3 regions of the Halomonas sp. R57-5 genome follow, and region 1 is predicted to be linked to each of the others. Evidence: predicted binding sites of a transcription regulator. Region 1 holds the regulator's gene; each other region holds the start of a gene.
The links. The regulator FliA, encoded in region 1, starts transcription of late flagellar genes. The targets are predictions, from matches to a motif close to CTAAAGTTNNNNNNNNNNCNGCCGATA.

Region 1 (2,199 bases):
CGCCTGCATCCATGACTTCCAGCATATTGACCAGCCCTACCAGGGTACCGATCATGCCAAACGCAGGCGCATAGGTGGCCATGGTGCGAAATATTTGTGCCTCGGCATGCTCACGCGCTTTAAGGCGGGCGATGCGCCAGCGCAACATGTCAAAAATTTCGTCCTCTTTGGTGTTGGCGATCACCAGTTGGATCCCGGTGCGCAGAAACGGATTGCGGGTATGCTCCAACTCGCGCTCGACCGCGCGCACATCGCCTTTAAACCACAGCCGTGACATATCGACCAATTCGCGGATATCGTCACGCATATAGGTATTTTCGCGCCGAAATACCAAGCCCACCAGCCGTACGACACGCAGCACCTCTTTCAGCGGATAGCTGATAAAGGTCGCCGCCAGGGTACCGGTCACCACGATGGCCAGACCCGGAAAATTGATAAAGCTTTCAGGGGACTCTGCGGTTAAAAACAGCACGCTCACCAACAGCAGTATGCTGGCAAATATGCCTATCAGCGTCGAAGGATTCATCCACGGCTCCTTGCCGGTCACAAGTGAGTAAAAAGAGGTGTTATGCCGAGTCGTGTAAGCGAGCGCGTAAACGACTTACGGCCTGGCTGTGTAGTTGAGAAACGCGTGACTCCGTTACGCCCAACACAGCCCCTACTTCCTTGAGGTTGAGTTCTTCTTGGTAGTACAGCGCCATAAGCAACTTTTCACGCTCTGGCAGCGCTTCAATCGCATCAATCAGCGTTTGCCGCTGCTGTCCATCCAGCAACTGCTCGAACGGTGAATTGCCCAGTTCATGACTGATAGGCTCGCCGCCATCGGCGACTAGCTCTTCAAACGGCAATAGCTGGCCGCTGTTGGTGTCGTTAAGGAGCTGCTGATAGTCGCTCAGCGGCATCTCTAGGTGGTGAGCAATTTCGTGCTCTTCCGGCGCTCGCCCGAGCTGCTGCTCTAATTGGCGAACGGCGCGGTCAACCGCCCGCGCTGAGCGGCGTACGCTGCGCGGCAGCCAGTCGCGGGTGCGCAACTCGTCCATCATCGCACCGCGAATACGTTGACTGGCAAAGGTCGCGAAGGTGGCTCCCTGGGTAGCGTCGAAGCGCCCCAGCGCTTCCAGCAGCCCCACCATCCCGGCTTGAATAAGGTCGTCGAGCTCAATACTCGCTGGCAATCGAACCTGTAGCGTCAAGGCCTGACGTCGCACTAATGGCATGTATTGAGTCAACAGCTCATTTTGTTTAATTCTGCCCTGTGCTGTGTACATATTCTCGCCTCGCGGCTATCCAGCCTTCACTGATAATTCACAATCATTTGCAATCCCTGCACCCGAACAGGCCGCTGACCTGGACGTAAGGCGAAGCGAAAATGCAACGGCGCATCGGCGTCTCGTCCCGCTAGCGCGGTAGTAGAACCCCGCATACCCGTTAACGCAACGCACTGCTCAGGATGGCACAGCCAAGCGTTTAAGTGCGCACTGGGGGGGTAGMGAAACTGCCACTGTATACGCCCAAGCTGGCCTGACTGCAGGCTGGCGACGTCGGGTGGGGTGGCCGCCTGACTACTGCTTGCCCGATCACTCATCGCCKCCATCAGTCCCGGTATCTGAGTGCTCCAGCTACCGGGCGCTGCCTGGGCGCTCCCCGTTAAACCTGCCCATAGACACCCTGTCAGCAGCGCCGCGATCAACGGCAGCCGCCCTGTTAACGGCCAGCTTAGCATGCTTGGTCTCCTTGGCAGAGTGCGCTCATCGTGCAAGTACCAGTAACTCCATATTTAAGTAGTAATCAGCAGCCTCACGCAAGTTATCGAGTAGCCCCTGGCGCGGCAAGTGCGGCTCATGGAGTGCCAGCAAACGACGCGGCCCACCACCCTCATGCAACTGGCGCAACGTACGGAACATGGTCGCAAACGCATCGGCATCGCTACTAATCCACAGCGCCCAGCGGCTGTATTGGTCGCTCAGTTGCGCAAGCTCAGACGTTTCCGCCATGACGATGCGAATATCCCAGTCATCAGGCTCACCGGCCCAGTTTCGACCTAGCGTTGACCACTGCCCCAGACGTGCTTTGACCTTACTCACCTGAACTACGCCGCGACCGGGCAGCCCAACTACTATAAGCGGAATTTTGGGCCTGGGCGGCGCCACCGTCCTGGGCTCTTCCAGCGCCGCTCGCGTCGGCGTTGATAGGGGTGAA
Region 2 (2,199 bases), 1.1 Mb from region 1:
AGTCATCAACAAAGGCCGTGATCTGCTCGCGGATAGCCTCATCATCCTGCTCAACGCTTACAGTGCTCGTCGCACCAGCCTCAGCAAGGTTTAAGGTAATGCCTTGAATAGCGCCTTCCACTTGATTGGTAGGGCTAACAATATCGATTCCATTGACGTTAAACTCTGCATCCTGCCCCGCTTGAACTACCTGGGCATCAGTCGTTTGTACATCGCCCGCAAGAATGTCTGAAAAGTTTGTGCTTTCAATACTCGCGTCCGCACCCGTTTCCGTTGAATTTACTGCAAGACGATACCCTTCACCGTCGTTGATAATAGAGGCGCTTAAGCGGCCATCACTCTGTTGATTGATAGCATCACGCATATCTTCGAGGGAACTGCCATCGGCAATGGTAATGGGATCCATAGCTCCGTCAGCAAGAGTAAAGGTTAATGACTGCTCCCCAGTCACTATGCTTTCATCTGCTGTTTCCAAACGCTCTGTTACTAGGCTACTGGCTGTAGCTAACTGGCCGACCTGCACTTCGTACTGACCTGGCTGGGCCTCATTGCTGCTAACAGCGCCAACGGCACTGCCTTCTACATTGGTTGTTAAGCTCTCGAATGACGCCCCATCATTGAGTGCTTCGGCTGAGCTTTGAAACTGCTCAAGCGCGCTTTGCAACTTACCATAGGCAGATATTTTCGTATCTTCAGATTGGAGCTGTGCCGCAATAGGCTCAAGCTTTGCTTGTTCTGCCGTTTTTAATTGCTCCAGCAAGCCATTCAGATCCAAGCCAGAACCGATGCCTAGTGATGTAATAGCAGCCATAAGACCAATGCCTTTTTTGAATACATTTAGCTACGCTTGCTGCTTTCAATTAGCGTTCCTTCATTAAGCGATGCGTAGCACTTTTCTTTAATACAATTACCTTAAAACCTCGGCTAGGTGAAGAATAACTTAAATTTTCTTCTTCATCTTTTCGTATTAAGACGTTACTTCAAGTAACTAAACGTAATAGATACACCCATTACTCAGAAAAATGACGATAATAAGTTCATCTTTTAGTGGGTCTTTCTAGTTGCTCTTTCTCCCCACCCCTATGTAACGCAAACCTGCCTCTTCAACAGCCATTGGCGTGTACAAATTACGCCCATCGATAACGACTTTTTCCGCCAGTTGGTCGGCTAACCAAGCGAAATCGACGCTGCGAAACTCTTTCCACTCGGTGCAGATAACCAACGCATCGGCGCCTTTGACTGCCTGAATGCGATCACCGGCGAGCATTAAGTCATCCCGTTCGCCATAGATACGGCGGCATTCCGCCATGGCTTCGGGATCAAAGGCTTGCACCTTAGCACCCGCTTGCCAAAGCGCTTCCATCAATGTGCGGCTTGGGGCTTCACGCATATCGTCGGTGTTGGGCTTAAAGGCTAGCCCCCACACGGCAATGGTCTTGCCACTTAGATTGCCTAAGTTATCTTGCAGTTTTGTGAACAGCGTTTGCTTTTGGCGTAAATTAACCGCTTCAACAGCACTGAGCAGTTCCGGGGTATAACCTAACTGGCGCGCGGCGCGCTCTAGTGCCTGAACGTCTTTGGGAAAGCAGGAGCCGCCGTAGCCACAGCCTGGGTAAATAAAGTGGTAGCCAATGCGCGGGTCACTGCCGATTCCTCGCCGCACGTCTTCCACATCCACTTCAAGCCGTTCGGCGAGATTAGAGATTTCGTTCATAAAGCTGATTTTGGTGGCGAGCATGGCATTGGCGGCGTATTTGGTCAGTTCGGCGGCCCGTACGCTCATAAACATCAGTTTTTCGTGGTTGCGATTGTAGGGGGCGTAGCACTCTTGCATATGCGCTTTCACACGCTCGCTTTCGGTGCCGACGATAATCCGCGCACCGCGGGTAAAGTCTTCGATCGCAGCCCCTTCTTTCATAAACTCAGGGTTCGAACAGACGTCAAACGCGAGTGATGTACCACGCTGTTCGAGTACATCGCTGATAACCGCATGGACTTTTTCGGCGGTGCCCACGGGCACGGTAGATTTATCAATCACCAGCTTATAGCTATCCATATGCTGGCCGATCGTACGCGCTACCTCTAGCACATAGCGTAGGTCGGCACTGCCATCTTCATCAGGCGGCGTTCCCACGGCGATAAACAGCAGCTCGCCATCCGCTACCGCTTGGGCAGCATCGGTGGTAAAGCGTAACCGGC
Region 3 (2,199 bases), 840 kb from region 1:
GCGTGATGGCGAAGCCGCTGGGCGCGCTGCCACCCGGCTCGGCTCAGCAGCCGGCCATCGTCGTCGGCTACCGGGGCATTCAGGTCGAGCGCTAAGCGCCATACCTCAAGCCCCTCTGGCACCCCTTCAGCTAACCGCAGGCGCTGCATGAGGCACCTCCTCGAGCCGTCGGGCCAGTGCCCGCCTTAGGGTATCCAGCACTTGCGGTTGCTGCTGGCGAATAAAGAAGMGCCCTCCTTTGAACCAGTCTAAAGAGAACGCCCCGCCGGCTTCCCGCTGCCACGCTTCCAGACGCTCTTGCTCAATATCGTCTTCACGCCCGGCGAGTACCTGCAGTGGGTAAGCAAGCGGCGACCCGCCGCGATAGCGAAAACTGCGGCAGAGGCGATAGTCCGCCATCAAGATATCGAGGGTAAGGCGCAGCAGCTCAGGGCTTTCGAAGACCTCCTCTGGGGTGCCGCCCTGTTGGCGCAGATCTGCGATTAAGGCCTTATCGTTATCAAGCCCCGCCAAGCGCTCTGAGTCACGCATTGAGGGCGCCGCGCTGCCTGAGGCGAATAGCATCCGTGGCTGAGGGCGCCCCACATCGCGTAAGCGTACCGCCATGCCATAGGCCAGCAGCGCCCCCATGCTGTGGCCAAACAGGGCAAAATCACCGCGCATCCGCGTTGCCTGCTCTTCGCACAGCCGCACCACCTGGGTCTCGAAGTCATCGATAAGTGGCTCACCCAGGCGTTCGCCACGCCCAGGCAATTCGACGGGATATACCTCGACCCAGGCGGGCAACTTGCGCTTCCAGCGTAGATACATGGTGGCACTGGCCCCGGCGCAGGGCAGGCAGAGCAGCCTTAAACGCTTAACCTGCATTCACCTGCTCCGCCTCACTTTTGGCCTGCGCATCCATCCACTGGCGTAGCGACAGCGGCCGCATATCAGTCCAGGTCTTTTCGACGTAGTCGAGGCAGGTTGGCTTATCGCCGAGCACACCGGTATCGGTCCAGCCAGCGGGAATCGCTTTCCATTCTGGCCAGAGGGAGTACTGCTCTTCGTGGTTGACTAATACGCGGAAGACACCATCTTCACGATCAAAACAACTTGTCATGGAATTAACCTCATCGTTGCCAAAGGAATGAGAAATAAAACGCAATTGCTTCTCATTACTTAGTGACGAGTGAGGAACCAGAAAATTTAATGCTGGAAAGGAAGAAAGTAGAAAAAATAGGGGGAGGGGTCGCTAGGGCGTCGGCATAGCATGACTCTTGCCAGGCTAAAAATTGCTCCAGCGGGAGGCAGCGTTAGCTAGCGACCATTGAGTTAGCCTGAAAATCGAAGGAGGAGAGTAAAAAAAGTGGCTTATCAGCTGCGCTCATCACCGCTTGGGATCAGCCCTGTTAGCATCCAGAGCTGTTCTGCTTCATGAAAGACTCGGCGGTGCTGAGAAGAAGCCGCTAACCACGCATGCAGCGCCTCGCGATCAGCGTCGCTCAACGTCTCTTCATGCTCGCGCATCAGCCAGTCTAGCGCCGTTTGCCAAACGGCATCGTCGCCGCTGTCGTTATCCATCGTTACTGTCAAACCTCGCTACTGCTGCCTGCTGAACACCTGTCTCGGGAAGCGTGTAATATTATCAACGCTATTTGCTGACAGTGTAACAAAGCGACAACAAAGAAGGGACGGAACGTGGGCTTACCGATCTGGCAACGTCTGACCTAGGGTGCCTCTGATTAACGTAATGAGCGAAGGCTAGACAAGGCAAAAATCAACGAAAAAGCGGAGTTTACGAGCTGTAAATGAGCATTTTGAGGCGATTTTTAACGCCGTATAGGCAAGCGCAATAGTTAATCAGAGGTTCCCTTGTAGCGACTGGCGGCAATGAGTCATTGCATCGCGAATCATAAAATTAACTAACGTGGTGGAAATACCTAACAAGTGGGCCACTTCCCGCTGCGTATGACTTCCCGAACGATAGAGCTCAAAGGCGCGCCGCGTACGCTCGGGCAGCTCGTCCAACGCGTCCACCACCTGTGCCAAGGCCTGGCGGTCAATGGCGATCACCTCTGGGGAGTGTGACGCGTAAGAGGTGGTATCCCCTTCCTCTTCTTTTGCAAACAACGTTGACTCAAACACGGAACGACGGCAACGGTCAATGGCGAGATTGCGCACCACCCGTGACACGTAGGATATGGGCTGCTTTACCTC

Region 2: the regulator FliA is predicted to act here: its motif matches at 919-945, upstream of fliD (flagellar filament capping protein FliD).
Region 3: the regulator FliA is predicted to act here: its motif matches at 1,166-1,192, upstream of HALO_RS18290 (MbtH family protein).

What each region holds. Positions count from the first base shown of each region.
Region 1 is NZ_LN813019.1:4,852,886-4,855,084, forward strand. It holds gene HALO_RS22140 (motility protein A) at 1-526, opposite strand, end outside; gene HALO_RS22145 (RNA polymerase sigma factor FliA) at 567-1,268, opposite strand; gene HALO_RS22150 (flagellar protein FlhE) at 1,295-1,723, opposite strand; gene HALO_RS22155 (hypothetical protein) at 1,749-2,199, opposite strand, start outside.
Region 2 is NZ_LN813019.1:955,614-957,812, reverse strand. It holds gene fliD (flagellar filament capping protein FliD) at 1-811, opposite strand, end outside; gene HALO_RS04320 (UDP-glucose dehydrogenase family protein) at 1,058-2,199, opposite strand, start outside.
Region 3 is NZ_LN813019.1:4,013,105-4,015,303, forward strand. It holds gene HALO_RS18280 (4'-phosphopantetheinyl transferase family protein) at 1-149, opposite strand, end outside; gene HALO_RS18285 (thioesterase II family protein) at 127-867, opposite strand; gene HALO_RS18290 (MbtH family protein) at 857-1,102, opposite strand; gene HALO_RS18295 (FecR/PupR family sigma factor regulator) at 1,357-1,575, opposite strand; gene HALO_RS18300 (RNA polymerase factor sigma-70) at 1,843-2,199, opposite strand, start outside.